2 linked regions of the Desulfurobacterium sp. TC5-1 genome follow. The protein of the gene in region 2 interacts with the protein of the main gene of each other region in a pairwise test. Links are inferred from orthologs where the notes say so. Each region holds a gene or a part of one and is shown on either strand. Other genes may lie near its edges.

Evidence for each region.
Region 1: the proteins of H153_RS0108650 (region 2) and def interact in binary tests that used the Escherichia coli proteins (3 or more experiments, as listed by UniProt). The link is inferred for Desulfurobacterium sp. TC5-1 from one-to-one orthologs.

The regions. Positions count from the first base shown.
Region 1 is NZ_ATXC01000001.1:337,835-353,426, forward strand. The notes cover bases 8,645-11,549. They hold def (peptide deformylase), read right to left. Parts: upstream 10,407-11,549; coding sequence 9,882-10,406; downstream 8,645-9,881. Other genes in these bases: trmFO (FADH(2)-oxidizing methylenetetrahydrofolate--tRNA-(uracil(54)-C(5))-methyltransferase TrmFO), read right to left, coding at 8,645-8,776; prfA (peptide chain release factor 1), read right to left, coding at 8,773-9,855; H153_RS08990 (sugar phosphate isomerase/epimerase family protein), read right to left, coding at 10,381-11,178; H153_RS0101780 (outer membrane protein transport protein), read left to right, coding at 11,342-11,549. In the rest of the region: H153_RS0101720 (PilC/PilY family type IV pilus protein), read left to right, coding at 1-1,864; H153_RS0101725 (prepilin-type N-terminal cleavage/methylation domain-containing protein), read left to right, coding at 1,836-2,282; H153_RS0101730 (type II secretion system protein), read left to right, coding at 2,282-2,701; H153_RS0101735 (hypothetical protein), read left to right, coding at 2,698-3,633; H153_RS0101740 (hypothetical protein), read left to right, coding at 3,648-4,058; H153_RS0101750 (RNA-guided endonuclease TnpB family protein), read right to left, coding at 4,564-5,976; H153_RS08985 (LysM domain-containing protein), read right to left, coding at 6,270-7,496; more of trmFO, read right to left, coding at 7,475-8,644; more of H153_RS0101780, read left to right, coding at 11,550-12,619; H153_RS0101785 (hypothetical protein), read left to right, coding at 12,633-14,507; ilvD (dihydroxy-acid dehydratase), read right to left, coding at 14,546-15,592. UniProt on the Escherichia coli protein: Removes the formyl group from the N-terminal Met of newly synthesized proteins. Requires at least a dipeptide for an efficient rate of reaction. N-terminal L-methionine is a prerequisite for activity but the enzyme has broad specificity at other positions.
Region 2 is NZ_ATXC01000002.1:187,101-202,748, forward strand. The notes cover bases 5,480-8,440. They hold H153_RS0108650 (aspartate-semialdehyde dehydrogenase), read left to right. Parts: upstream 5,480-6,433; coding sequence 6,434-7,447; downstream 7,448-8,440. Other genes in these bases: lpxB (lipid-A-disaccharide synthase), read left to right, coding at 5,480-6,390; H153_RS0108655 (hypothetical protein), read left to right, coding at 7,457-7,813; H153_RS0108660 (metal-dependent hydrolase), read left to right, coding at 7,825-8,440. In the rest of the region: H153_RS0108610 (chemotaxis protein CheW), read right to left, coding at 1-448; H153_RS0108615 (chemotaxis protein CheA), read right to left, coding at 448-2,430; H153_RS0108620 (hypothetical protein), read right to left, coding at 2,453-2,779; H153_RS0108625 (RidA family protein), read left to right, coding at 2,914-3,291; rsmI (16S rRNA (cytidine(1402)-2'-O)-methyltransferase), read left to right, coding at 3,293-4,111; H153_RS0108635 (S-adenosylmethionine decarboxylase), read right to left, coding at 4,133-4,657; H153_RS09735 (HAD family hydrolase), read left to right, coding at 4,808-5,293; more of lpxB, read left to right, coding at 5,290-5,479; more of H153_RS0108660, read left to right, coding at 8,441-8,514; H153_RS0108665 (patatin-like phospholipase family protein), read left to right, coding at 8,515-9,267; H153_RS0108670 (acylphosphatase), read left to right, coding at 9,258-9,536; H153_RS09740 (LysM peptidoglycan-binding domain-containing protein), read left to right, coding at 9,511-10,701; H153_RS0108680 (hypothetical protein), read left to right, coding at 10,705-11,031; H153_RS09745 (VanZ family protein), read right to left, coding at 10,990-11,340; H153_RS0108690 (DNA repair protein RecN), read right to left, coding at 11,327-12,895; yihA (ribosome biogenesis GTP-binding protein YihA/YsxC), read right to left, coding at 12,895-13,488; and 5 more genes.

The sequences.
Region 1 (15,592 bases), on a different replicon or contig from region 2:
TCCGGATACAGGAAAAGTTTCCATAGATTTGTATAGCAGTTATTTGAACGGTACTGCCAAGAGGAAAATAGCTACTTATGATACATTTGACGATCTTCATCCTGTTTGGGAAGCTGGTGAAAATCTCGCGTTTACATCACCAGATAGCAGAGAAATCTTTACCAACATCAAGGGCAGACTTGTTGAATTTAATAATTTTAATAAAGACCTTATATCAGAATATGTAGGGGATTTAACAGAGCCTTCGTGTTTAAATAATGATGTAGCAAATCTGATTGCTTTCATTAGAGGAAAAGATGTAAGAGGATGTAGAATTAGAGATATAGACGATTCAGGAGATACCTGGAAACTGGGGGACATTATTTATTCTTCTCCTACCATTGTTAAATATCCTGATTACAGCGTTGTATTTGTTGGAGCTAATGATGGGATGCTTCACGCTTTTAGACTCGGTTATGTTAAAGACCTTGACAGCAGCCTTCACCCTGTAAAGCTTACAGATAGTTTTAACTCAACATCTCAAGATTTGTTAGGAGAGGAATTGTGGGCATTTATTCCGTCTAATGCTCTTCCTTACCTGAAATATCTTGCTTCTCCAAATTATGAACACACTTACTATGTTGATTTAAAACCATTTATTGTCACTTACAAAAACAGAGTAATTTTGATAGGCGGAATGAGGTTTGGAGGTGCTCCTGGAAATTCCAAGATGTTGGCTCCACCACCAAACGATGCAGGTGTTGGCTACTCTTCTTATTTTGCTCTTGACGTTACAGATCCTGAAAACCCGAAGTTTTTGTGGGAGTTTAGTTCTAAATCTCTTGGATTTTCCTATTCCGGCCCTGCTGTAATAAATAAAGGTGACAAGATTTATGTTATGTTTGCTTCTGGACCTACTGACTATAACGGTGATGTTGATCAGCCTCTTTCTGTTTACATTTTGGATTTGTTGACAGGGAAAGAAATTAGAAATGTAACAATTGATGAACTGCCGAACGCCTTTGCGGGACGCCTTTTTACCAATGGGCTCGATGTTAATGATGATGGAAAAACAGACTTTGTCTTTTTTGGTTATTCAAAGAAATTTGCAGACATGCAGGACTGGAAAGGAGGAATAATCGTTGCAGATGTTAGGAGTGACGATCCAGTTAACTGGAAGTTTAATATATACCTTAAAAATAAAATCCCACCGGTAACTTCAAAAGTAGCAGTTGGTAAATATTTTGGGAGATATTACATTTTCTTTGGTACAGGTCGCTGGTTTTATAAAGAAGATAATCCGAACCCTGAAGTAGCAAATAGGATTTATGGACTTCCTCTGATTCATTCTGGAGACAACTGGAGTTTACCTGATGCAAGTTCCATTGTTGATGTTACAGAGACTTCTGCCTCAGTTTGTTCTATTTCTTCAACTTTGCCTTTAGGTTGGTACATAAAACTGAATACTGATGATGATGGATACCTTAAAGAGCGCTTAATTTCAGACCCAACGATAACTGATCTGAATGTTGTTGCATTTGTAACTACAGAACCAACAGCAGATGTATGTGGTTTTGGTGGCCGTTCAAGGATATGGCTTCTAAACGGAGCGTCGGGGAGCAGCATCTTTGATAACTGCACGAGATATTCAATGGATCGAAAAAATTTGAAAGGTTCTCTACTTGTGCAGCTTTCTACTGCTGCTATTCACAAAGTTAGTCTTAAAAGTGAAGCTTCACAATTTGATAATACAACAAACAAAAGAACTGTTTTAAATTCAGATACAGGTTCTGGCTGGTTTACTGGTGTGGCACCTGAAAGTGGAGCTAAGTTTGTACCACCCTCTGGAGGGAAAGGTGAACTTCTGTTATGGATGGAAAAATAGAGCTTTTACTTTACTTGAGCTTTTGATAGTTATAGCTTTGATAGCTATTCTTGCTTTTGCGGGAATCTTAAAGTACAGAAACTGGATAGATTCAAATACAATAAATACAGAAATCCGCCGGATGGCTTCGATGCTGCAGAATTTGAGAATGAAGGCTTTTTCTCAGAAAAGGCAGTTTAAAGTATATATTAGTCCTGATAAGCATCGGTTATTGATATACATATGGGATGGTAGTAGCTGGAAAAGTTACAAAAATTACGATTTAAAAGAACCTTTTGTGCAGACCGCTCCCGTTATCATTACAGATAAAGGAACTTTTAATGCTACTTCTAAAATTATTTATAAAGGTGATTTTAATTATCAGGGAGATAACTGCATAATCATAGACAGAACAGACGTGAGGATTAGTCGTTGTTGATGAGAAAAGGATTTACGTTGCTTGAAGTTTTGGTAGCGTTTGTGATTTTTTCTATAGTTATGATTGCTTTGCTTGATTCTGCAGGGTTTTATTATCGGATAAGCGTAGAAAATGATCTTTTAAATGCTGCTTCTAAAATTGCAAGAGAAAATCTTGAATCTGTTCGCAACATGGACTACAACTTTATCACGGCATCAGTTCTTGATAATGGAACCAGTTCTTGCAGAGAAGCCTTGACGACAGGTAAAAATCTCGAAGTAGTGCAGCTTAGGAATCAAAATTTTGCTTTTGGAAAATATTTTAATGTTGTTGTTGATCCTACTCTGGACATAAAACAAGTTACAGTGTATGTTTGCTGGAATTATAATGGTAAATTTCATCAGCTTGATTATTCTACAGTGGTAAGGGAAAAAGAATGAGAAAGGCACTTACTTTGCTTGAGTTATTAGTTGCTGTTTTTGCTGCTACAATTGTAATGTCTGCAGTTTATGTTGTATACACGAGGCTTCTCGGAACATATACTCAGGAATCTTCATATCAGTCTTCCGACATAAAAAGGGTTTTGGGACTTGAAATTTTAAGGCAGGACATAGAAAATGCAGGACTTGGAGTGGGAAAAAACGAAACGGCTATACCTGTTGAATGGAATATGACTAAAAACGAGTTGGTTTTAAGGACTCTTTACGATATTCTGGACCAGAAAACGTCAGCATGGCAGATTGTAGATTGTTCTTCTGGCAGTGCAAATGTTCTGGTAAATAAATTTTTTCCAGAATTGCATGTTGGACAAGCGGTGTATTTATCTGTTAATGGAACTATTGCAAGTGGTCTTTCAAGTTATTTAACCTGTCCAGGGAATGGGACTTATATTGTTTATCCTGCTTTTACCGTCTCTGCTCCTTCTGCTTGCAGCTCTCAGTACTGTAGGGGAATAATTTATCAGATTTTGAATGTTGACGTTCCAGATTATTGTGCCGCTGGAACTGGAGAGCTGATACGAGAAGTTAAGGGTACATCTCAACAGGATCCTATACTTGATTGTGTTGCAGATTTTGATGTGAGGTTTGATTGGGATTTAAATGGAGATGGAATCATTGAACAGAACGAAAGATATTTACCTGTTTCTGCAATAGGAAAAATTTCTGCTACTGATGAAAGAAAAAAATTGAAGCTTGTTACTGTTTTCATTGTTGTTCAGCAAGGCAAAAGGAACAGAAAATATAAGTTTACAAATCGCTTAAGAAATGCAGGAATAGATTTTACTGCCAAGATTAGGGCTCGCATAGGGAAAAACTGGCAGCAATATAGGTGGAAGCTGATTAAGTTTTCCGTTAAACCAATGAATTTATAATTTTTGGAGGAGCATTGAATAAAAGGAAAGGTATAGTTTTAATAGTAACTTTAATTGTAACCTTCATCGCTTCAGCTTTTATTGCTGCACTTTTATATATACTTTTTAACAATGTCATAATTGTTGGTAGTAAAAAACGGTATTCTGGTTCGCTTGAAGTTGCTAAAGGGGTTTCTTCATATTTAATGGAATTGATGGACGATGATAAGTTGTGTTCATATACTGATTGTTCTAAAACAAATCAGCCTATTCAATTAGGTTCGTATGCTTCTTTTGGAGATTACAGTACAACAGCTACACTTATAAGGCGGATAGACCTTACTAACAGAGGAAAAGGAGTTGTTTATTCGGTTGAAGTTGTGGTGAGAAATAAAAAAGTTCCTTCGGAACATTCTATAGTAGATTTTGTTTATAGAGTTTATTGAAGCAATAATCAATATTTTTATGATTGTGTTAATAATTTTATAAAGGCTTGATGTGTCCTGTCTCTTAGTATGGTGCTATAGAGACTATAATAGATGTTTTAGAAGCAGCTTCTTTAGCATGGCAATTTTAGAGGGTGTAGTAGTAACTGATACAAGTAGTCATAGATAATGCACGTCATTATAACTGGGATTGGTAGATCTTTGTGGAGTAAATTTATGAAAAGATTATTAAGCATAATAGTTTCAATACCGATTGTTGGTGGGGCAAGTTTACTACTTAAACATAAATTTCCTGCTATAGAGAATCACGAGATTATATATCTAACTATACAAAGTGGGTTATTCTTAATTACTTATTTTGTGTTCCGATTTTTTATTTTAAACAACTTATTTTAGACAGTAGAAAGGTGGTGTATGATAGTTGTTAGATATTACAAATAACTTTAGAAGGAACAGGCAAGTAGAGGCAAAGAAAGCTCTAAAGGGTTTCGAAAGATTCAGTGAACTACCTACGACTAAAGTCGTAGGCTTCTGAGGGAGTTTGGTAGGTTGTCCCTACCCTTATCCCTCCGGGCAGGTTCACGCTGCCCTCTACTCCTATCCCTGCTATTTGCAGGGATTCGGAGATACCTTTCCCAAACTCGTAGATTCTTACCCTTACTACTTTCTTAAGTCCCGTCACAAGGTCAAACCACTTCCTTTTGAACTTCCTTAAGATGTTTCTCGCTCCGTTAACGTCTGCGTTAATGAGTCCTTTAATCGGTGATAGGAAAAGTCCTCTCTTTATCCTTCTTCCGTTACCCTTGCTCTCTTTTTTAACTCCTGCATTTTCGTCGCAGGAGTCGGTAACGGAAGTGTAGCTTTCGTCTATCAGCTTAACTTCTATCCCCACTTCTTTGAGCTTGTATCTTAAGTATTCTGTTGCTTTCCCGTGCGGTAACAGCTTGAACATTTGATTCACAAGGTCTGGAAGGTTGTTTTCCTTATTCTTTGACTCCTGAACTTTTCCTATTACTACTGTCTTGACATTATTTAAAACCGCAAGCTTTGTTATGAGACTGCTTACTTTGTGTGCGTAGTCTCTTAAAAGGTTTTTAACACTTTTCCAAAGTCTGTGAAGTTTCCTCTCCAACTTAATCGTCGGCAGTCCTTTATTTTTTAGGTTATCAACTCTCTTTTGCAGGTTAAATATCTTTTTGAGCTTTTTCCTGAGAAGGGTCTTTAGACCTCTACCATCTATGATGTAAGAAATAGGATTTTTCTCTATCACACAGGTGGCAAAGTTTGATATTCCGTAGTCTATCGCTAATACTTTGTTACTTTGCAGTTTGACCTCCGGAACTTTTTTCTCATACACTACTACCGCTTTAAAGCTTACCTGTCCGTAGGACTTATACGGAACTATCTGTATGTTGAGAACTTTGAGGTTTTCTAAGTCCTTATACCCTGTCTCTATCCATAGGTAAGCAGGTGAATATCCAAACTTTTTGAGCAGGTATTCTTTTAAGTTTTTTGATAGCGAAAGTCTTATCCTACTTCCTTCTATCTTGAATCCTGTTTTATCCCAAGTTACCACTCTGTGGGGAATTTCAGGATTTACGCAGCTTGGCGGTTTAACTACACTTACTCCTTTCTTTTTGAACTTCTTAGGGTCTTTTAGGAACTTGAAAAAGTTATTCCATCCTCTTGACAGCTCATCAAGGACTATTTGAGCACAGCGGGATTGTAAGGAGCGTAAGTGTAGGGATTCATCTTTGAGTTTGTTGTAGAGGTCTCTGTAATCAGGTTTCGCTAACTTGTTCTTTATGAGGTAGTTTGCTTGATTCCAGAGTCTTCCAGCGTGGTAGGTGAGGTATCCGAGAATTATCTCTTGTTCTTCTGTCAAACGGTTTAACTCAAAAACTATCGCTCGTTTCACTTTCCTTGACGCAACCCTTAGTGCGTTTAGCTTCTATCATATTCTTGTGGTATATTACCGCTAAGTCAAAGTCAATACCCTTTTGGGGTGTCGGGCTGTATCCCCGCTTTAAAAAGCAGGGTTTTAGCCCGTCATTTTTCTATAAGAAATGGGAGTCAAAGTATTCCAAGTACAACAGGCATAGGTGATCCAACACAATGGATTTCTTGAGGCTAAAGAAGAGGTTCATGATATGTTCCTCATGGCTACATAAAATTATTAACACGACCCTTCAAGCTTACATATAATACAAATTAATATACTATTAGATTGATTCCTCTTGAGATAAGATACGGAATCTCTTCTGGCTTTTCCACACCAGGTATGAGAAAGTACGTTCTGTTTGGTGTTTCTATGGAAAAACCTTTGATTTCGAATCTTGATCGCTTTCCTTCAGTTCCCGGCGGTTCCACTATTATGAGCTTTATTCTTTGTATTGCGAAAGGAATGGTGTTAACAGCTTCTCTTATGCTTTTTCCCATGTCTGGATAGACTTTTGCTATCGTGAAACCTGCCATCTTTTTCTTTGTTATCTCTTCTGGTGAGGTCATTTCTTTCACAACAAAAATTTTGTGCCTGTTGAAACTATAGCCGTTTCCATCTTTTATGGCTTTTTCTCCTGTTAGAAGGTGTATTAGCTCTGTGATTTTTTCTATATTTGTTCCTGTTAAAATTTTAAGCGTTCCAGATTCTCCTTTTTCAGATTTTGCTTCTGGCTGTTCCACTGTGATTCCATAAGCTGATAGAAGGTTTTTAAGTTCTTTCGGCGTGTCGGGTGTAAGATTAAATATTTTTGTGCTTCCGGTTTCCATGTCATATATCAGGTAGTCATAATGGTATGTTAACCTGTCAAATGTACCGAGCTTTATCGTGCCGTTTGCTTCAAACGAACCGAATGTGTTCAGGAGATTTTCTTCAACGAGCTTTCTGAGCTGATTTTTGTTTTTTATTACTTTGTATCCAATGTTCTGCAGTTCTTTTATTTCCTGCTCCGTCAGGTTGTTGTTAAGATCGATTATGTAGTTGTTTCCGCCGGTTGTTACTACCGGATTTTGTTGAAGATTAACCGTTCCTGAATTTAGTAGAATCATTCCTTTCTTGTAACTTCTGAAGCCTCTGCCGTTTATTATAGGGAAAAAATCCGGAACTACATTGTTTGCTATTTTAAATTTTTCTTTTACTCCTTTCTTTTTTACGCCCGGTAGTGGAATTTTGAGAATGTGTCCCTTCAAAATAAGATTGGGGTTTTTAAGTTTATTTAGTTTGGCCACTTCACCTATCATTTTAAGGGGTAAATTATACTTTCTCAGAATTCCGTAAAGTGTGTCCCCCGGCTTTATTTTATAATAGATTATCTTTTTCCCGGTATTTTCTTGCGCCTTTCTAATTTTTATTATGTTTATCTTATAGATATTCCTGCTACCGTGAGCCGGAGCAGGCAGAATGATTAGCAATGCTGCTATAAAACGTTTCCAGCCCATCTTTTCATATCCTTTAGAGCTTTTTCTGCCTGTATTTTTCGTCTAACCCTTTTACCTTTTGCTTTAACAGGTGGAAGAAGACCAAAATTTGCGTTCATAGGTTGAAACCTTTTAGAGTCAGCTTCCGTTATGTATTTTAACAAACCGCCTATCATTGTTGTAGGGGGTGGTGATACCGGTGTTTCACCTTTTAAAAGTTTTGCCGCATTTATTCCTGCGATTATGCCACTTGCGGCAGATTCAGGATAGCCTTCTACACCTGTTATCTGTCCAGCAAAGAGAATGTTTGGGTTTTTCTTCAGTTGAAGGGTTGGAAGCAATAGTTTAGGAGAGTTTATAAATGTATTTCTGTGAATGCTACCATACCTTGCAAATTCAACGTTTTCAAGACCCGGGATGAGTCTAAACACCTTTTTCTGTGCAGGATAGGTAAGTTTTGTCTGAAATCCTACCATGTTAAGCAGTGTGCCTTCTCTGTTTTCTTTCCTTAGTTGAACTACGGCGAAAGGCCTTTTGCCCGTTTTAGGATCTATTAATCCCACAGGTTTAAGAGGTCCAAAAAGCAGTGTTTCTTTTCCCCTTTCTGCCATCTCCTCTATGGGCATGCATCCTTCAAAGTAGGCTTCCTTTTCAAACTCTTTTAGAGGGACTTTTTCCGCTTCCATTAAGGCGTTGTAGAACCGTTCGTACTCTTCCTCGGTCATTGGACAGTTTAGATAGTCGTTGCCTCCTTTACCGTACCGTGAACCCCAGAAACATTTTGAGTAGTCGATTGTATCAGCATAGACAATGGGTGCTATGGCGTCGTAGAAAGAAAGAGATTTTTCTCCAAGAAATTCAGTTAGGTATTGAGAAAGGGAATCTGAAGTTAAGGGGCCTGTTGCCACTATTGTAATTTCGTTTTCAGGAATTTTTGTAACTTCTTCTCTGGTAACTTCTATGAGAGGATGTTGCGATATTTTTTCTGTTATATAAGTTGCAAAGTCTTTTCTGTTCACCGCAAGTGCACCGCCTGCTGGAACGGCTGTTTTTTTAGCTGCTTCAACTATGAGTGAATTGAGGATTTCCATCTCTTTTTTCAGGAGACCTCTTGCGGTTGTTTCGTCAATTCCGCCAAGTGTGTTGCTGCAGACGAGCTCTCCAAAAAGTTCTGTTTTGTGAGCAGGGGTCAGTTTTTTAGGTCTCATTTCGTAAAGAGTAACGGGAATGCCTTTTTGCGCTAAATACCACGCCGCTTCGCTTCCCGCCAATCCTGCACCGATTACATTTACTTTTTTCATTGGTTGTCCTTTGTTACTAAATTCTCTATTTTCTTTGCCTGTTCAGCAGCGGCGAGGGCGTCTATCATTTCGTCCATTTCTCCGTCTAAGAATTGTTCGAGGTTGTAGAGGGTAAGTTTAATTCTATGGTCTGTTACTCTGTTTTCTGGAAAGTTGTACGTTCTGATTTTTTCGCTTCTATCCCCGCTTCCTATCTGGGAACGGCGGGTTGAATCAAGATGCTCTTTTTGTTGTCTTTCGTAGAGTTCTTTTAACCTTGCCCTTAAAATTTTCATTGCTTTTATTCTATTTTGAATCTGAGACCTTTCGTTTGAGCAGGTTACCACTATACCGGTTGGGATGTGTGTTATCCTGACGGCGGAATCTGTCGTGTTTACATGTTGACCACCTGCTCCTGAGGATCTGTAGGTGTCTATTTTAAGATCTTTTTCGTCAATTTTTATCTCGACGTCTTCTGCTTCTGGAAGAATTGCAACGGTGGCAGCTGACGTGTGAATTCTGCCGCCTGATTCTGTTACAGGGACTCTTTGAACTCTGTGAACGCCGCTTTCGTACTTTAACCTGCTATAGGCGCCTTTTCCGGATATCAGGGCAGATATTTCCTTGTAGCCGCCAAGTCCCGTTTCATTTGCAGACAGAATTTCTATTTTCCAGCCCTTTCTTTCAGCATATCTTGAATACATTCTAAATAGATCTGCTGCAAAGAGAGCAGCTTCTTCACCGCCTGTTCCGGCTCTTATTTCAAGGATTACACTTTTCTCATCGTTTGGATCTTTTGGAATTAAGAGCATTTTCAGTTGGCTTTCAAGTTCTTTTGCTTCCCTTTCAAGCTCTTTTTTTTCTTCTTTTGCAAGTTCTATGAACTCTTCGTCCTCACCGGAGTTCATCACCTCTATGGCTTCTTGAATGCCAGCGGCTACCTTTTTGTATTTTTGATATGTTTCATATATTGGTTGCAATTCTTTATGTTCGCGGGCAAGCTTCTTATACTTCCCGCTGTCTGATATTACATCTGGATTACTTAAAAGGCTTTCTATCTCTTTAAATCTTCTGCTTATCTCTTCAAGTCTTTCTATTATGACTTTTTCCATTAAACGCCCTCCGCCTATCTTTTCTTCATTTTTCTCTCATATTCTCTTTTAAGCTTTTTGTAGCGTTGAAGGGCGAGTCTTTTTTGTAGTGGTGAAAGTCTATCTATGAAGACTATACCGTTAAGGTGATCTATTTCGTGTTGAAGGGCTCTTGCTACAAGGTCTTCGCCTTCTATTTCGAAATCTTCTCCGTCAATATTCTGTGCTTTTACTTTTACGTAGGCAGCTCTTTTTACCTTCTTATAAAGACCTGGAAGTGACAGGCACCCTTCCTGATTTACCTGTTCACCTTCCATGGTGATAATTTCGGGATTGATTAGAACAATTTTGTTTTTCCCTTCTCTCTCTTTGCCAGCTTCAATGTCTATGACGACTATCCGTTTAAGAATGCCGACCTGATTGCCAGCAAGTCCAAGGCCACCTCTTTTGTACATTGTTTCAAACATTTCGTTGACAATGTTCCTTAATTTCTCATCAAATTCATTAACTTTTTCTGCCTTTTTTTTGAGTACTTCATCGGGATATATTCTTATTTCCATCTTCGTCTCCTGCTAAGTTGTTTATCAAAAATTGGAAAGATTCCATCTGATCTTTTTCGGTTTTGGCTTCTAAGGTAAGAATTACCGGGTTTTCTCTGTTCTCCTTTAAAAAGTTGAATAAAGGTTGAAAGTTAAAAGTTCCGTTACCGGCAGCTATGTGGAGGTCGTTTATACCGTCGTTATCGTGAATATGAAACTCGAAAATTTTGTCTGCAAAGAGGTTAAGCCAATCTTCGAGTGGTAGTTTTGAAAAAATGTTTAGATGTCCAACGTCAATACATATTCCCATGTTCTTTCTGTTCACCTTTTCTAAAAGTTCATTTAGGTAGTCTGGAACGTCGTCGAAAACATTTTCAACTGCTATTTTTGTTTCCGGGAATAGATCACACACTTCTTTAAATGTTTCTACACAATTTTTTATCCATCTGTCGTAGACAGGAAGAATTTTTCGGGGATGGAACCCGGAGTGAAAAACAATTACTTCAGGTCTTAATATCTCTGCTGCGGGTTTCAGCTCTTTAAACCGTTTTAGTGTTGCCTCCCGTATGTATTTGTCTATGGCGCCCGGGTTTAGATCCATAAACGGAGCGTGAAATGTTACCGGTTTATCGGCCAGTTTTTCGGCTAATTTTGAGAAAAACTTTAATGGTACTTTTTCAAGAACATCGGCCGTAAGTTGCAGTTCAATTCCGAGGTTTCTATTCAGGGTTCTCTCTATTCTCTCAGGGTTTTCTATGATGTCTCTTCCCGGTATATGACCTGTAATTTTCATTTATCACCCTCTCGGCACTAACGTAAAGAGAAATTTATGCAGTTATTGGGTTTAGAGCAAGAAAGGGTTGCTTTGACCGGGGAAATCTCTCTCTTACTTTCTTTTTCTATCTATTTGTATATGCTAAAATCTCTGTAATTATTATCTTTTTGAGGAGGAAGGGATGCGGAAACTGTTGCTGTTTTTATCCTGTTTTTTTGCCGTTTCTTCTGCTGCGTATGGCGGTAATGTTGATACCTTTGGTATAGGTTCTGCAGAAACGGCACTTGGCGGTGCTTACTCTGCTACGGCAGACGATCCTTATGCTGTTTACTACAACCCTGCCGGTTTAATGCAACTTGATAGTCAGGTCGTTTCTGCCGGTTTTGAAATTCTTGATCCAACTTTAAGGATTCACGATTTTACCGCAGTTGATGGGACTGGGAGCGTTGTTCTTCCTTCCGATGCTTCATTCACTGACGTTTCAGATACGCTTTTCGTTCCTTTTGCTGGTTACGGAACGAAAATAAATGACAACTTTGCTTTTGGTATTGCTGCTTATATTCCTTATGGTCTCCATATTAAATGGGATTCTGACCCTGCAGTCAATCCGGCCGCTTACAACTGTTTCGAGTCCTATTATATAAGGGGTGTTGTTACACCTACAGTTGCGTTCAGATTGACTGATGATTTAACGTTTGGTTTTGGTGTTTCTCTTGGTCGTTCCGATGCTGGTACTCAAAGGAGAATTTACGCTCCAACGCTACCATCCTTAAACAACAAGGTTATTAAGTCAGAGTTTTCAGATGATTTCAATGTTTCTTACAACTTCGGTTTCATGTATAAACCTTCCAGGAGACTTACTCTCGGTTTGACTTACCGTTCACGAGCGAAAACCGACTTTACCGGCACTGTAGAAGTAGAGGGAACTTCTTACTTCACAAATGCTACGACAAAGATTGATCATCCTGAACAGATACAGGGTGGTATAAGGTATACGCCAGATGATAGAGTTTCTATTGAGTTTGATGTTGTCTGGACACGGTGGAGCACGATAGATAAGTATATTGTTGATTTTGAAACACCGATACTTGGTAAAACTCAGGAAGTTTTCGTGAGGGACTGGCAGGATACGAGACAGGTTAGGATTGGTGTTTCCTATATTGTTAATGACGTTGTTACGTTGAGGGGAGGATACTTTTATGATCCTTCTCCCATTCCGGATCACACGTTTGACATGGCCTGGCCTGATGCTGATAAGAAAACCTACTCTGTAGGTGCCGGATTTAACTTTGGTAGAGTGAAGATTGATACGGTTCTTCAGTACAGTGTTGCCGAGAGTAAGAGAGAAATAGGCGGGGAAAGTGTTGAGTTAAATGAAACTTACGATGACGGGAGTGTATCCCTTTCTGCAGACGGCCATCTGTGGGGGTACGGTGTTACCGTTAGTTACACATTTTAAGAGGAGGTAAGTGATGAGAAAATGGATTGCTCTCTTAACTATAATGGTTGCAGTTAGTTCGTGCGGAACCAAACTTGCGGAAACAGAAAATGCGTCTTCTGTTCCTGGAACAGAAATACCTATCGATAGAAATGGTCTTGTTTTCGATCCTTCTGCCGAAAAAATACCATTTCCCAACGATATTATGTGGTCTCAGTACGGTGGTAATGTGACTCTACCGGTGGATGAAGCCTCTGATAATGCCACCAAGCTTCTCTACAGGGCAATTAATGCTCTTCACATAAAAGGTTTTAGTCCTAACATGTTTATTGGTGTTCCTCTTATGAACGATAAATCGTTAACTGATGTTTCCGGGCACTTTAAGCTTATAGATCTTACAGATTTTCAAGTTTGTGCTGCATCAAATGGTACATCTGCGGCATGTCTTGGTATGGATGAGACAGTCAAACTTACATTCAGGCAGGATGGAGACTTTTTGAAATTTTATCCTGTAAGGCCTCTTGACGCAGGTCATCAGTACCTTTTTGTTTTAGAGAATGGAATAAAGGATAATTCCGGGAATGAGATTTTAGAGTCAGTCATGTATAAAGAGCTTGAAACAAACGATACTCTTTTAGACCCTCAGCTTGAAGCCTTGAGAGAAGAGTATAAACCTCTTTACGATTCAGTGCTTCCTCAGTTTGGACTTTACAGAGATAACGTTCTTGAAATATTCACATTTACAACAGCGAACAAGACATTGTCAATAAATGACTTTGGCGTTATAAATGAGGCTTTGACAAACAGCACGGTTGCGGATAACCTGGAAAGTTTAATAGGAGGATTGAACTATACTGATGTTCCTCTGGAATATAGAGGAATAGAAACTTTCATTCTATCAGGTCCTGTGGCACCGCTTCTTGGATTTGTTAATGGGACGAACAATACAGTTATGAGTGTTAATATAGCAGAGCAAACGTTGATGGCAGTTCCATATTCTATTTTCAATGGGGCAAATTTCTCTACCTATAATGATACGGTTTATGTTTTCCTCCACGGTTTAGGGGCAAATAGAACGGTGGCGCAGCTTTTAACAGGCGATATCCCTTACGCTGTTGTTTCGATAGACCTTCCATATCACGGCGACAGGGTGCTTCCAGACGATAATCCTTACACAACCTGCTATGAGAATGTTTCTGGAAGCTGTTTCCTTACCGAAAATCCGGGTAGTGACAGGATAAACTTTTATCAGTCGATTTTTGATGCGCGAGTTGTATTAAGAGCTCTTGCTTCTGGAAGATTTGATATTGACGGTGATGGAACCCCGGATGTTCCTAAGAATATCGACCTTGTCGGTATGTCTCTCGGTAGTATCGTTGGTGGTTCTCTCCTTGGCATAGATAGCGCTACCAATAATACGATTTCAAAAGCTGTTCTAAACGTTGGTGCGGCAAATCTTGTTTCTGTTCTTGATACTGCGACTAACAGTATGATAACGAATCTCCTTGGGACTCTTGGAGTTGAGAAAAACTCTATCGATTACTTTGTGACTCTTGGCATTTTCCAAACGCTTCTTGATCCTGCAGACCCATCATATCTTGCCGGCAATGTTGCAAACAAGACGATAATTCAGTCTGCCTATGGTGATTCTATACTTCCATACGTATCCAACTTATCTTTTGCCAAATCCATAGGATTCAGTAACTATACAGAGGTGGATTTCTCAAATGTAACAGTTGCCCCAGGATGGTACATGTTTGGTAATAGTTCCGCTTATGTAAATCACGGTTTCCTGTTAAGCACAAATACGACTTATTACCCGGAAGTTTCCGATTATCTTGCTGATGAATCTGTTCTTCAGGATGCTCAGAAAGCTGCAAGGGAACAGATAAAAGATTTCTTTCAGTAATTGAAAGGGGAGCTTTAAGCTCCCCTCTATATTATATTTCAAATTTCCTGAACTGCACCTTTTGAAGCCGAAGATACAAGTTTTGCATACTTCCTGAGAAGTTTTGATTTAACCTCTTTCTGGAGAGGTTTAAAGGTTTCAAGTCTTTTCTTGATTTCTTCTTCCGGGACTAAAAGTTCAAGTTTTCTCTCTGGAATGTTAAGGTATATTTCGTCCCCGTCCTCGATGATTCCTATGATGCCACCTTCGGCAGCTTCAGGTGAAATGTGTCCAACGCAAGGACCGTGTGTTCCGCCGGAAAATCTTCCATCTGTTATGAGGGCTACGGATTCACCAAGTCCCATGCCCATGACGGCAGCAGTAACTGCTAACATTTCTCTCATGCCGGGACCGCCTTTTGGTCCTTCATATCTGATGACTATAACGTGGCCAGGCTTAATTTCGCCGTTCATCACGGCTTTCATAGCATCTTCTTCGCAGTTAAATACCTTTGCGGTACCTTTGAATACCTTCATCTTATCGCTAACGGCACCCTGTTTAATAACGGCGCCTTCCGGGGCAATATTCCCGTAGAGAATTGCAAGTCCTCCCTCTTTTTTATAAGGATTGTCCATTGGTCTTATGACGTCTTCGTCAAATATTCTTCCATTTGCTGCTACTTCCTTAATGGATTTTCCTGAGACGGTTGGGTTGTCTTCTATTAATGTTTGCAGTCTGTTCAGTACGCCAGGTATCCCACCGGCATAGTGGAGGTCTTCCATAAGGTATTTCCCGCCAGGTCTCATGCTGCATATTTTTGGAGTTTCTCGGCCTAAGTCGTCAAAGAGTTTAATGTCAAAAGGAACACCGGCTTCATAAGCTATTGCCGGAAGGTGCAGAACAGTATTTGTAGAACCGCCAAGGGCAAGGTCAACTCTTATCGCGTTTCTAAAGGCTTCTGGAGTCATGATATCTCTTGCCTTTATACCTTTCCTTACGAGCTCTACAATTCTTTCTCCAGATGCTTCAGCTATTCGTTTTTTCTCTGCTAATGGTGCCGGAGATGTTCCGCAGTAAGGGAGAGACATTCCTAAAGCTTCTGATAA
Region 2 (15,648 bases):
TGTCTAACTGAACCACACCTTTTATGTGTTTAATCTCAATCCCTATTGTTCCCGTCGGCTCCGGCAGGATATCATCCTCAGTAAACCTCAGAGAACCGACTATTTCATCTACCGTAATTCCAACCTCTCCGTAGTCGGTATCAAGGATAATGATGTTATTCTTTTCAAACAGCTCCGGTGTAATTTCTTCCCTTATCCCCAACTTCTTTTTTACAGTAGCTACGGGAACAATCTTTCCTCTCAGGTTCATTACTCCCAAAACAAACTCGGGCGACTTTGGAACAGGCGTTATATCTTTATCGGTCGTTATTTCAACAATCTCTTCTATAGGAATACCGACAAGTTCATCGTTCAACTTAAAACCTATTACCTGTATCTCTCTTGAAACCGTCGCACCAACTATCTCTTCTATCTCCAGCTCTTTCTTCCTACCATCTTCTACCTGCATTAGATTACCCCTATCAGGTCTTTTTTAATGTCGTTCAAAAGGGAATTAATGTCTAAAATCAGAATTACTCTTCCATCGCCGGCAATTGTTGCACCGGCAATTCCGGGAATATCTTCAAGAAGAGCCCCCATTGATTTAATAACTATCTCTTCTTCTCCGTAAAGTTTATCAACAGAAACGGCAATATACTTTTCACCAACTTTAACAACAACGATGAAATTTTTATCTCCTGATTCCTCAATGCCTAAAAGTTCATTCAAGCTAAACAAAGGTAAAACTTCATCTCTTAATACAAGACTCTTAAACCTTCCAACATTTTTAACTTTTTCTTTATCGTACTTCACAATCTCTATTATGGCATGGAGTGGGATAGAGAATATTTGATTATTAACGCCTATGATAAGGGTTCTTATAATGGCAACAGTCAGCGGTAGTTTGAGAAGAATTGTAGTCCCTTTCCCCTCTTCACTCTCTATCTCTATAGTTCCTCTAAGGGAATAAATGACAGAGGCAACAACATCCATGCCAACACCACGACCCGAAAGTTCCGTGACCTGGTCATTGGTTGAGAACCCTGGCATTAAGATAATGCTGTAGGCATCTTTCTCCGTCATCTGTTTTGCCTGATCCGGCGTTATCAACCCCTTTTCTATCGCTTTTTCCTTCACCTTTTCAACATCTATACCGCGACCGTCATCAGAAATGCCAATAATGATGTGATCACCCTCGTGATAGGCAAAAAGCTTTATCGTCCCCGTTTCCGGCTTGCCCATCATTACTCTTTCTTCGGGCATCTCTATACCGTGATCAAGAGAGTTTCTAACAAGATGGATAAGTGGATCTTCCAGCTTATCTATTATGGATTTATCAAGCTCTGTATCCTCACCTTCTATTATTAGATTAACCTTTTTGCCGAGCTTTTTAGAAAGGTCTCTTACTATGCGGGGAAACTTGGAAAATATCTTCTTTATGGGCTGCATTCTCAGTTTCATAACCGCAGCCTGAAGGTCACTAACCGTCCTGTCCATACTTATAACGGTTTCGTTGAGAGCTTCTATCGTCTCACTTCTAAGCTCTCTCTCAAGCTGAGAAATAAGCCTCATTATTCTGTTTCTATCAAGGACTATCTCTCCAACGAGATTCATAAGATTTTCTATTCTCTCAACATCTATTCTGATAACATCACTTGTTTTCTTCTTTTCCTTAGGAGGCTTGGCAGGCACGGGAGGCTTTACAGGTTCTGGCCTTTTCTCAGGTTCTTTTTTCTGCAAAGGAGGTGGAGGAGGCTCTTTCTTTTCTTCCTGTTTCTCTTCCTTCAAAAGGTCTTTTATCTCCTTTCCTTCATCAATCAACTTTTCAATAACCGGAATTATCTCCATAGGCCGCTCTTCCGGTGGCATCAAAATTATCTCTTCCAAAAGTCCGGCTAAATCCTTATCCGGATACCTCTCTATCAACTTTTTAAGAGCTTCCGGAACATCCTCCTTAAACTTTAATCCCTTAACACCGTTTTCACCACCTTCTGTTGAAGAACTTTCTGAGCTTTCTGAACCACTCTCTTCCTGCGGACTGCCGCTATCGCCTTTAAGTATGGAGTCCAGTTTTTTCAATATATCGTCTATATCTTCTGGATCAGGAATTTCGCCACTGTCCCTCACCATATCAAGAGCCTCTTTTAACTTATCAAGGCCCTCAAAAAGAATGTCCAATTTTTCAGAATCTATCTTCAACTCACCACTTCTTACCTTGTTAAAAATGTCTTCCATACGGTGGGCGAGCTCAACGATAGTAGTAAGATTTAGAAATCCAGCACCACCTTTAAGGGTATGCATTCCCCTGAAAATACGGTTAATCAGCTCTTCATCATCGGGAGAATTTTCAAGATTTATAAGATCCTGATCAAGACTGTCTATTATCTCACCGGCTTCAACCAAAAATTCTTCAAAAATTTCCTGCATGTCCTGAGGAATATCAATCTTCATGTACCCAACCCCGCTCCATTAATTAAAAAAACTTATCAATGTCGTCCTGAGCAACCCTTTTACTCTCTTCTAAATTCCAATCAAGATCCTCAACAGTTACATTTTCGTCACCGGCAAGAACTTTTTTAACCTTTTCAAGTCTCTGAGAAATGATATCCTGATAGCCGGTAACTGTCGTCATTTCTTGAAGAAGGTTTCGTACCCTCTCGCATTTTTCATCGTTCCCGCTGGAAATCTCCGGAAGAAGCTCGAGGATTCTCTTTACGCCCGAGAGAATCTCGGAAACCATCTTATCCCCTTCTTCCCTTGCCTTTTCAATTTGCTTTATCAGTAGTTCTTTTTCTTTCATATAAGAATCCCCTCACCAATATAATTTCTTATGTAGCTTCTCATTTTGTTTATTCTACATCAACTTCTGCCGTCTTTTCAACTTTACATTTTGATAAAATTTCTGTAGAAATAGAAACCAAAAAGGAGCAAGCGGTGGAAAGTGTAAAAACGAAAGAAGCACCGGAACCGGTGGGGCCCTACTCTCAGGGAATAATCGTCAGCGGATTCTTATTCCTGTCCGGACAGATAGGCATAGATCCGGAAACGGGAAAACTTGTAGAAGGAATTGAAAACCAAACAGAGCAGATTTTAAAAAACATAGAAGCTGTTCTAAAAGCGGCAGGAAGTTCTAAAGAAAGAATAGTTAAAACTACTATCTTTATAAAAGACATCAAAAACTTCGCAAAAGTAAACGAAATCTATGGAAATTTCTTCAAGAATTGCCCGGTATTCCCCGCAAGGTCAACAGTCGAAGTTTCAAACCTTCCACTCAATGCAGAGATAGAAATAGAGTGTATTGCAAAGGTTTAAAATGAAAGGCACCCTTTTTGTTGTGGCAACACCTATTGGCAATTTGGAAGATATCACTCTACGAGCACTTAAAACATTGAAAAATGCTGACGTAATAGCTGCAGAAGACACAAGGAGAACAAAAGAGCTACTTTCAGCGTTTAACATTTCAGGAAAGAAACTCCTCGCTTACCACGAACACAACGAAAAAGAAGCCACCGAAAAAATCATAAATCTGTTAGAGGAAGGGAACAACGTCTGTTTAGTCTCAGATGCCGGAACGCCAGCCATAAGCGATCCGGGATTCCGAGTCGTAAAAAGGGCCCGGGAAGAGAAAATAAATGTCATTCCCGTACCCGGTGCATCAGCGGTAATCGCAGCACTATCTGCTTCTGGATTTCCAACGGATAAATTTCTCTTCTACGGTTTCCTGCCTAAAAAGAGAAAGAAAAGGGAAGAGGCGCTCGTGGAAATTTTACAAATGCCATGGACAGTGGTAGCATACGAATCTCCCCACCGTATAGAAGAAACATTAAAAACGATTTCAAAGTTATCACCCGACAGGAAAATCGCTCTCTACCGGGAAATAACGAAACTTCACGAAGAATTTACAGAGGGAACAGCTGAAGAGATTTTAAAAAACCTGACACCAAAAGGCGAAATGGTGCTTCTCTTTTATCCTCAAAAAGCAACAGCTGAAGAGATAGACCCTGCAAAACTCCTTGAGAAATTCAAAAAAGAGGGAAAAACTCTCAAAGAAGCAGTTAAAAAGACATGCCAGATTACAGGCTTAAAGAAAAACGAGATTTACAAGAAAGCACTGAAGATATTTTCAGAGTGAAAGCAGGCTAACCGCCTGCTTTCACTTAATGGAAGGTTGACAGGGAACAAGTTCTCCGTTTTTATACTCATAAGCTTTTATCTTACATGGAGCACCGATATATCTTTCAACATCAACAAAAGATGCATACTCAACCTTAAACCACTTTATAGTAAGCTCAAGGGCAACCATTGGATCAAAATCTTTACAGCTGTAAGCGTCAAGACTGAAAAACTTCTCTTCAGGCCATGTGTGAATAGTACAGTGGCTCTCCAGCCAGATAGAAACACCTGAAACTCCGCTATCTTCAGTGGCTCTCCTTTTAAGAGTCTCCTCCATAAAATCGAGGGTTACACTCTTAACGTTCTCTTCAGAAAGTTTTTTAACAAACTGCTCAAGTTCTGACTGTGCAAACGGAAAACGGGCAACGATAGGTGGATATACAAGTGTCATGTCAAGTTGCCTCGCCATCTCTTCCATGTAGTCGTAGATGGGCTGAATCGTGTTAATTCTTGTAATATCAGTTACAACCGCATCCATCATTATGTGTCTTCCTACAAATTCCATCTTTCACCCTCCACCATGAGTTAGCAAAACCTAAATCTATCCTTCAGATTAAAAGTAGCAAGATAAATTTTCACACTTTTGAAAGTTTTAGCAATACCATTCAAGCAGAATTAAGTATAATCAACCACACCGAAAAGGCAGGGACATAGAATGCAAAGGGCAGTATTCCTTGATAGAGACAATACGCTCATTGAAGACGAAGGATACATACACGAGCCAGAAAAGGTAAAACTACTCCCGGGCGTTGCCGAAGGACTTAAAATACTAAAAGACGCAGGATTTCTCCTAATCGTAATCTCCAATCAATCCGGCATAGGAAGAGGCTATTTTAAAGAGGAAGATTTCCATGCAGTAAACAAAAGGCTGAATCAACTTTTAGAACCTTACAGCGTTCAAATTGACGATTTCTTTTTCTGCCCTCACAAACCTGACGAAGGATGCAGTTGCAGAAAACCGGAAACCGAACTTTTCTTTAAAGCAGCAAAAAAGTGGAACATAAATTTAAGAGAGAGCTTCATGATAGGAGATAAGATAATCGATATTGAAGCCGGAAAAAGGGCGGGATGCAAAAAGAGCTACCTTGTAAAAGAGGGTGAATTTTTAATGATAGCCAGAAAAATTACAGGTGAACGATGAAAAAGCTTCTCATAGTAACAGGTGAACTTTCCGCATTCAACTATGCAAGGGAAATCGCAGATGAACTTAAAAACGATTTAGAACTTTACGGCGTTTTGCTTGAAGAGATAGAAGGCGTTAAAAACATCTACGATGCAAAAAAACTAACGGCATTTGGGCTGTTTGAAGCAGTTACAAAACTTTTAGAAATAAGAAAGGGACTAAATACAATCAGAAACTTTTTAAAGAAGGAAAAGCCTGATGCAGTACTTCTGATAGACTTTCCCGGATTTAACATGAAAGTGGCAGAAGCAGCAAAAGAGGAGGGAATAAAAGTCTTCTACTTCATATCTCCAAAATTCTGGGCGTGGAACTACAAAAGGGGAAAAAAGATTGCAAAGTTAGTCGATAGAATGTTTGTAATATTCCCCTTTGAAGTGGAACTCTATAAAGAATTTAACTTTGAAGTAACCTACGTGGGCAATCCGCTAATGGACATGGTAAAACCAGACAAAAGTAGAGAAGCATTCTTTAAAGAATACAACTTAAAAAAACCTCCCATCCTCCTCATGCCGGGCAGCCGCGAATCCGAAATAAAATATCTCCTTCAACTCATGTTAAAAGCCGCCAAAAAAATAAAAGAAACAGACCCTGCAGAAGAATTTATTCTCCCTATTGCCGAAAGCCTCGATTTTAAAGCTGTTTCGGAAACGATAAAAAGAGAAGCCCCCTTCGTAAAAATTGTAAAAGGAAAAGAAGCATACAACGCAATGTTTTATTCAAAGGCAGGAATTATAGCTTCCGGAACCGCAAGCCTTGAAGCTGCAATAGCCCTTCTTCCTCATGTTGTCATCTACAAACTTCATCCATTAACATTCGCAATTGCAAAGCGACTCGTAAGGACGAAGTATATATCTCTCCCTAACATAATAGCCGGGGAAGAGGTGATCCCCGAGCTTATCCAGGACAAAGCGACACCTGCAGAAATCAAAAAAGCTCTAATAGACGTATCAGAAAAAAGAGAAGCAATTAAAAAAGCACTTACTGAGAAAGTTAAAAGTCAACTTAGAGGCAAAGCCATTAAAACCCTGTGTGAAGAACTTAAAGTATCGGTGTAGTATAATTAAATCCCTATTTAAATAAGGTTTAAGGAGAGAAAGAATGGGATACAGCGTAGCCGTGGTCGGTGCAACAGGTGCCGTTGGAAAAGAAATGATAAAGGTATTAGAACAGCGCAACTTTCCCGTTGATAAGATAAAACTGTTAGCATCTGAACGTTCTGCCGGAAAAAAACTAAAGTTTAAAGGAGAAGAAATAACCGTAGAAAAACTTACACCAGAATCATTTGAAGGCGTTGAAATAGCTTTATTTTCTGCCGGTGGAGACAGGAGCAAGCAGTTTGCTCCGGAAGCCGTTAAAAGGGGAGCCGTAGTAATAGACAACAGCTCCGCATTCCGCATGGACAAAGAGGTACCTTTAGTTGTTCCGGAAGTGAATCCAGAGGACGTAAAGTGGCACAAAGGAATCATCGCGAATCCAAACTGCTCTACTATTCAAATGGTAGTTGCTCTTAAACCGCTCTACGACCTATCAAGAATAAAAAGAATCGTCGTTTCAACCTATCAGGCCGTTTCAGGGGCAGGCGCTGCCGCTATAGAAGAACTTAAGGCCCAATCAGAAGCCGTTTTAAAGGGAACAAAAGTCCCTCCAGCCAAAAAAATACCAAAACAAATTGCCTTTAACTGCGTTCCACAAATAGATGTCTTTTTTGACGACGGCTACACAAAAGAAGAACACAAAATGGTAAACGAAACGAAAAAAATCATGCACGACCCGGAAATAAAAGTTTCCGCAACCTGTGTAAGAGTTCCTGTCTTCATAGGACACTCTGAGAGCGTAAACCTGGAATTTGAAAAACCTGTATCCGTTGAAGATGCGATAAATGCTCTAAAAAATGCCCCGGGCGTTACCGTCGTTGACGACTTTAAAAACGGCGTATATCCAACCCCCATAGATGTAGCAGGGAAAGATAACGTTCTTGTAGGAAGAATTAGAAAAGATGATACAATAGAAAATGGTTTAAACTTGTGGATAGTTGGTGATAATCTCAGAAAAGGAGCAGCGTTAAACGCCGTTCAAATAGCGGAAGTTTTAATAGAGGAAAACCTTATTTAGGATAGAAGGATGAAAGAAACTCTGAAAAAATTGGCTGAAGAGAGCAAAGATATAAAGGCACTTGCTATCGTTGATGAAGAAGGACTTATAATCGCTGAATACTCAAAGCCAAACCTGAACTTTGATATTGAAGAGATGGCAAGCCTCATAATTACTCCGGCACTACGCCTCTCAGAAGCTTTTACAGATGTAGATAAGGAAGAAAAATTGGAAGAAATGGTAGTGTTCTTGAGCCACACAATTGTTATTCTCTACAAACTTGCATATGAAACCTACTTAGTTGCCGCTCTTGAAAAGACGCCTCTCTACGGAAAAGTGAGATTCATCGTCAAGAAAAATCTTGTAACACTCAGAGAAACCCTTTGAGGGAGGTGGAGATGGCAAAACTAAGGTATTTAGGCCATGCAGCTTTCTACGTGGAGGGAAACGGGCTAAAAGCTCTTATTGACCCATTTCTATCACAGAACCCATGGAACATAGCCCAACCTGAAGAGTTTACAGATATAAACTACATCTTCGTTACCCACGGCCACGGCGACCACTTAGGTGACGCCATTGAAATAGCAAAGAGAACCGGCGCAACTATAGTCTCAATCTTTGAAACTGCATCCTACTGCGGATCAAAGGGAGCAAACATTCACGCAATGCACATAGGTGGAACATACCAGTTCCCGTTTGGAAGGGTAAAACTAACACCGGCAGCCCACGGAAGTGCAATCGTCGAAGGCGATAAAGTCATCTACGGTGGAAATCCGTGTGGAATAATAATAGAAGTTGAGGGCAAAAACCTTTATCACGCCGGCGATACAGGACTTATTGCCGACATGGAACTTTTAGGAAAATATGAAAATATAGATGTAGCACTCCTGCCAATCGGTGGAAACTTTACCATGGACCCAGGAGACGCCGCCATAGCAGCTGAAATGATAAAACCGAAAGTTGCCATACCGATGCACTACAAAACCTGGCCGGTTATAGATAAAGACCCGGAAGATTTCAAAAAGCTGGCTGAAGAAAGAGGTATCAGGGTTGAAATAGTAAAACCGGGTCAGGAGTACGAATTCTAAATGAAAAAGATAGGAATTGCCCTTTCCGGCGGCTTCCTCAGGGGAGTTGCTCATGCCGGATTTTTAAAAGGTCTGGAACAAAAGGGTATCTGTCCTGCTGCCATTTCCGGTGCAAGTGCCGGTTCGATAATAGGTGCTCTTTACGCTTACGGATACAATCCTGATAAAATTGTTGAAGTTGCACTGTCTCTAAACTGGAAGCAGTTAGCAACTCCGTCCTTCAAAGGTGGTCTTTTCAAACTGACAAAGTTGAAAAAGAAACTGGAAGAATTCATTGGCGACGTAGACATAAAAGAGCTCAAAATTCCATTTGCCCTCACCGTCGTTGATCTTAAAACACTTAAAGTCAGATTCGTTACAGAGGGAAAAGCTTCCGATTGGATAGTCGCTTCCTGTTCAATACCGCCCCTATTTGCTCCCTGGAAAATAGACGGAAATTACTACATAGACGGCGGAATAAGAAACGCCATGCCTGCTGAATTTCCAAGGGTTTCTGGATGCGACATCGTCATAGGTTCAAGCGTTCACTTCGTAAATCCTGAATACAATCCCGAATCTCTCACAGATGTTGCTATGAGAAGTGCTATGGCACAGGTTCTTGAAAACCAGCAGTACAGAGAGCCCTTCTGCGACATTGTTGTCAACCACTACCTGCCCGGTTCGCCGTTTGACTTCAAAAACATTGAAAAATTTTTTAAAACCGGATATGAAAATGGTTTAAAAACGGCAGAGGAGATTAAAAAATGGCTCTGAAGACACTCCACGCCTTCGTATCAGGAAGGGTTCAGGGCGTAGGATACAGAGCATTCACACGTTCAAAGGCAAAATCCCTGGGATTAAAAGGTTTCGTGAGGAATCTTCCGGACGGAAGAGTTGAGGTCGTTGCTGAAGGCGATGAGGAAAAACTCGAAAGACTCCTTGGCTACCTTAGAGAAGGGCCTTTCTTTGCAGATGTTAAAGATGTAAAATACAGCTACTCCAACTACAGAGGCGTGTATGAAGATTTTGAAATCACTTATTAAAGTTTTTATTATAGTTCTCACAATCTCCGTTACAGCAACTGCTTCAACGTACATCGTAAAAAAGGGGGATTCCCTCAATAAGATAGCCGAAAAATTTGGTACAACAACTACAGAAATTATTCTCTCAAATAAACTAAAACCACCTTACGTAATATATCCAGGACAACGTCTTGTTATACCGGAACGGTACAAAATCTACAGAGTGAGGAAAGGTGATTCTCTAAACAGAATAGCCAGAAAGTTCGGCGTTTCCCTGAAAGCCCTTATCAAAGAAAACCATCTTCGAAAACCATATAAAATATATCCCGGACAAAGGCTAAAAATCCCGGCAGGAAAAGTTTCTCTCCGGCAGCAAACTAAAAGGGAAACTTCCAAAACAAAAATTATCAGATACAGGGTAAGGAGAGGAGACTATCTCGGAAAGATTGCCAAAAAATTTGGGACAACCGTAAGAAATATCATTGAAATCAACCACCTAAAAAGACCTTACCGAATATACAGGGGACAGATATTAAAAATTCCTGTAAAAAGAAATTACAAAAGTAGCAATACAAAGGCAGAAACGGTAGAAACCCCAAAATATTCAATGTTGAGGAAAGTTCCAATATACAAATACTACCGGGTAAGGCGCGGGGACTCGATAGGAAAAATTGCAAAAAAATTTGGCGTCTCCGTTAGAAGCATAATAAGAGTAAACCACATTAGAAAACCTTACCTCATAAGACCGGGACAGAGGTTAAAAATTCTTGTTGGCTACAAAGACCGCCTTGCCCTAAACAGACCAATTGAATTCAAAATGCCACTTGACGGGCAGATAGACACCACCATAAGAGCAAAAGGATACAAGGGAATATTCATAATAGCCCCACCGGGAGAACCTGTTAAAGCAGCAGAGGTTGGTATAGTTAAGTTTGCGGGGAAGGATGACAAGTTCCTGAAAAAGTATGGAAACGTCATCATTCTTGAGCATCCTCAAGGATATACGACCATTTATGCATCTCTGGGCAGAATAGATGTAAAACCCGGACAGCTGGTTCACAGAGGAGAGGTTATAGGGACTTCTGGAATATCCGGCGACTGGGGAAGAAGCGGTCTATACTTTGAAATAAGCAGAATTCATAACGGAAAAGCATATCCTCTCAATCCTTTAGAGGTTTTAAGGTAAACAATGAGAAAGGCCGTTGAAGGCACATTAACCCTGTTTAGCCTCCTGCTCATAAGCGCTCACTTTCTAAGAGCCGGAAATCCACTGCTTTCCGCCGGCTATCTTGCCCTCTTTTTTCTATGGTTTTCAAAAAGCGCAACTGCAAGAAAGATTTTACAAACAGCGCTCCTTGTTGGAATAGGCATTTACACTTATACAGCTTATCAGTTAATCACGAAGCGCATCACTTACGGACTTCCCTACATGAAAACGGCTATAATTATGGCAGGTGTTAACGGATTTATCTTTTTAGCGTTTCTTGTCCTTACCTACCAGACAAAGAAGAGATGATGCAGCCGAAAACAACAGAAATCCAGCAGCTATACCGATTGTATCAGCAACAACGTCCTTCCAGTCACAGCACCTACCCGGGACAAAAAGCTGCGTAAGCTCTATAAAAACACCATAAGAAAAAAGTAATAAAAAAAGCCTGGCTCTATCAATCCAAAAACTGCCTAAAAGAGCAAGATAGAGAAAAGCAGCAATGTGATTAAGCTTATCGTTTGTAGGTGGAAGTGCCTGAACAGGAATGACGGAAAAAATGTAAATAGAGATAAGAGAAAAAATAAAGATACTTTTTACTTTCCTATCCAAGTTCACCTTTCCTATCCATAAGCTCCCGGGCAGCCTGAAGCGAACCTTCCGTCATTTCTCCTGCTATCATCCTGGCTATTTCCCTTTCCACATCTCCTTTCTCAAGAGGAAACACTGCTATCTCACCCTTTGGAGACTTCTCCACTTTGAAAACAGTATCGGCCATAGCAACAACTGCAGGCGAATGAGATACAGCTATAATCTGAACATTCCTTGAAATTTTAAGCAGTTTTTCCGCTACGCGAGAAAGAACCTTCCCCGACATACCGGCATCTATCTCATCAAAAACAAGAACATCGGAAGCCTTTCCACCTTCAGCAAGGATAGATAGGAGTAACCTTGAAAGTTCGCCGCCGGAAATCGAAACATCAACAGGTTGAAGCGGCATAGCTGGATTACCTGTAAATAGGAATGAAACTCTATCTTTCCCGGTAGATGAAAGGGGAACAGTTTCAAATTCTATTTTGAACCTCGCATTCTTAAGCTCAAGCTCTTTCAGGTGTTCTTTTATCCGTCTCTCAAGGCGTCCTGCCGCCTTCCTTCGTGATTTTGACAGCTCTTCTGCAAGTCTTTCAACCTTCTCCTTAGCTTCAAGATAAGATTTTTCTGCAGATTCTATCTTAAAATCAATGTTCTCAAGCTCCTCAAGCTCCGCCTTCGCTCTCTCATAAAATACTCTAACATCACCCCACGAAGGACCGTACTTTTCTTTAAGTTTTCTCATCTCGTAAAGTCTATCTTCTATTTCCTCAAGGGAGCTTTCCGTCTCCGGAATAGAAAGCCTCTTCTCAAGCTCAAAGACAAAACCCTCTATTCTATAATGGATATCCGAAAGCTCCTCAATTAAGTCTTCCACATCAAGCTCTTCTATCTCCCTCAAAACCCTCCCTATTTTACTGTGGGCAGAATCTTCTCCTTCATACAGTTCAGCACGGGAGAGGGCCATTACCTCTTTTATTTTTTCTGCCTTTGAAAGGATATCCACAAGCCTTGAAAGCTCGTTTTCTATCTCCTCTCCCCACTCAACACTCTCAAGCTCATTTATCTGAAATTTAAGAACATCAATCTTTCTCTTCTTCTCTGCCATACTCTCTTTAAGAGTTTCTAACCTCTCTTTAGCCTTTAAAAAAAGGGTATAAGCTGCCCTGTACTCTTCAAGCAAATCACTGTTACCTGCAAACTGATCCACAATCTTTAGTTGACGTGAAGGTTTCAAGAGGGTTATAGACTCATGCTGAGATTGAATGGTTATGAGAGGGGCTATGTTTTCTTTTACTAATTGCTGAGGAACGCGCCTACCGTTAAGGAAAAACCGGGTCCTACCGTTGACAATTTCACGACGGACAATTATCTCCTCTCCATCTCTCTCAAACACCGCCTCGACAACCGTCCCGTTAGAAATGGGAAGTTTTACCCTATCCCCTTTAAGAAAACCTACTGCACCAAGGAGGAGGGATTTTCCAGCCCCCGTTTCGCCAACGATAACGTTCAATCCATTATCAAAGATAAGCTCCGCCTCTTTTATCGTCGCAAAATTTCTAATTGAGAGTTCCGAAAGCATTACTGCTCCAGAAATTGTTCTATCTGCTTCAAAATCTCAACCCTTCCTTCCCGGGTTCTGGCAGAAAAGGGAATTACATTGACGCTGTCATCTATCCCCAACTTCTGTCTGATTCTCCTCTTTAGTGTAGCCCTTTCAGACTGCTTTTTTAACCTATCCACTTTCGTTGCAACAACACAGAAAGGAATTCCGTAATACTCAAGCCACTCCTTCATCATAATATCCTTGTCAGTAGGACCAACCTTTGAATCAACAAGCAGAAAAACTCCTTTTAATTTATCCCTTCCTGTAAGGTAGGATTCTATAAGCTCTTTCCAGCGCCGCTGTTCAGCTTTCGAAAGCCTGGCAAAACCGTAACCGGGAAGGTCAACGACAAAAAACCTATCATTAACAAAGTAAAAATTAACGGAACGCGTCTTACCGGGGGAAGAACTCACCTTTGCAAGGCGGTAATTCTTGACAATCGTATTAAGAAGGGAAGACTTGCCCACGTTGGAACGTCCGACAAAGGCAACCTCATTGTAGGGTGTATCTGGCAGGTCTTCCGGTTTAAAAACCGTTTTGTAAAGTTGTGCTTTCTTTACCGTTATCATCCGTGCAGTAGTTTATCTATGGCAGCTTTGTATTTTGCCTCATCACCGGGGGCAAAACCAACACCATAGTAGCAAACATCCCCGTTTTTATCTATGAAAAATGTCTGGGGAATTATATCACTTCCGGTAAAGTAGCCCGGATAATTCATCCAGGTTTTCTGGTCAACAACAACCACGGGATACTTAATTCCTTCCTCCTTAACAAACGCTTTTAGAGCTGGCGGCGGATTTCCCTCGTAATCAGTGTTCATTCCGATTACAACAACCTTTCCGCCATACTCTTCATAAAGTCTGTTAAGGACAGGAATTTCCCTTCTGCAGGTTGGACAAAATGTCCCAAAAAACTGAAGAACAACAACCTTTCCTTTAAAATCCGAAAGTCTTATCTTCTTACCGCTTACCGTTTGAAGCTCAAAGTTATAGCCAACAGCACACTTTGGTTTCTCAGGCTCTCGCGACTCTTTCTGAACAGCAGAATTTTCTTTAGAAACAGTCTTATTCTGACCACAACCGCCGATAAGGGCAGCCGCAAGAAGAAGACCGGCAGCTATTTTCTTTTTCATTTCTTCTCCTCTAAGTATCTTGATGCTGACATTGCCGCAACAGCCCCATCGGCTGCGGCAGTAATCACCTGCTTGAGCGGCTTTTTACGTGTATCACCGGCAGCAAAGAGGCCCGGCGTTGCCGTTTTCATCTCATCATCGGTAAGAATGTACCCTCTATCGTCAAGCTCAACAAGATGAGCTATAGGAGCTGTATTTGGTTCACTACCTATAAAAATGAATATACCATCAACTTTCTGCTCGCTCTTTTCCCCTGTAACTGTATCTTTAAGCGTAAGAGATTCAACAAATTGATCACCGTTAATAGATTCCACAACTTTATTTAAAACGGGCTTTATCTTTTCATTTGCCTTTACCCTTTCCTGAACAATCGGAACAGCACGGAACTTATCTCTCCTGTGAATGAGGTAAACCTTGTTTGCAAATTTCGTTAGAAAGAGTGCCTCCTCAAGTGCAGAATCTCCACCACCGACAACGGCGACATCTCTTCCTTTAAAAAGAGCACCATCACATACAGCACAGTATGAAACACCCCTTCCCAAAAATTCTGCTTCACCGGGAACGCCGAGTTTTCTTGGTGTAGAACCTGCAGCCCATATAACAGTCCTGGCCTTAACTTCACCACCAGATTCAAGCTTTAAAGTAAAAATGTCACCATCAATATCAACTTTATTGACGGAATAACCGCTCTCTATAACGGCTCCAAAGTTTTCAGCCTGCTTTTTCATCCTGTCGGAAAGCTCAAAACCGGCCATTGGCTCAGGAAAACCGGGGTAGTTCTCTATCATCTCGGTAATAAGAAGCTGCCCGCCGGGAAACATGGCATCAAGAACGAGCGTCTTAAGGTTACTCCTACCCGTATATATGGCAGAGGCCAGCCCCGCAGGACCGGCTCCGACTATCACAACATCCCAGAGTGTATCAAACATTACTCTTCCCCGATAAATCTTTCTATCGTCTGCTCAAAAACAGCCTTAGGTTGAAGACCTACCTTAACATCGGCGGGCTCACCATTAACAAAGAGCATAACCGTAGGAATACCTCTTATGCCGTACTGCATAGCAAGCATCGGAAGGTCATCCGTATTAACCTTGAAAACTTTAATCTTTCCTTCGTACTGATTTGCAAGCTCCTCTATTGTAGGTGCGAGCATCCTGCAAGGTCCACACCACGGTGCCCAAAAATCTACGAGAACCGGTACATCGGAAGCCAAAACTTCCCTTTCAAACTCTTCAATTGTCTGGATTTCTCTTGCCATCTAACTATTCCTCCTCTTTAAGTATTTGTAAGATTTGTATTACTCTATCATCTTTAATTCTGTAGCACGTTCTAACACCCTCTTTTTTGTAGCAGATAACGCCCGCATTTTTTAAAACATTAATATGCTGAGAAGCCGTGGGCTGAGGGATACCAAGCTCCTCCCATATTTCCTTAACACACTTCTCACCGCCCGCCAGATACTCTACAATCTGAAGCCTCGTAGGATGAGAAAGTGCTTTTAAAAGTTCAGCTATCTCCTGATAGTCCACCTTCGTTTCCAATGTTTCTCTCCTTCTCAATTGGATTATGAGAATTGATTATACCATTAATATATGAT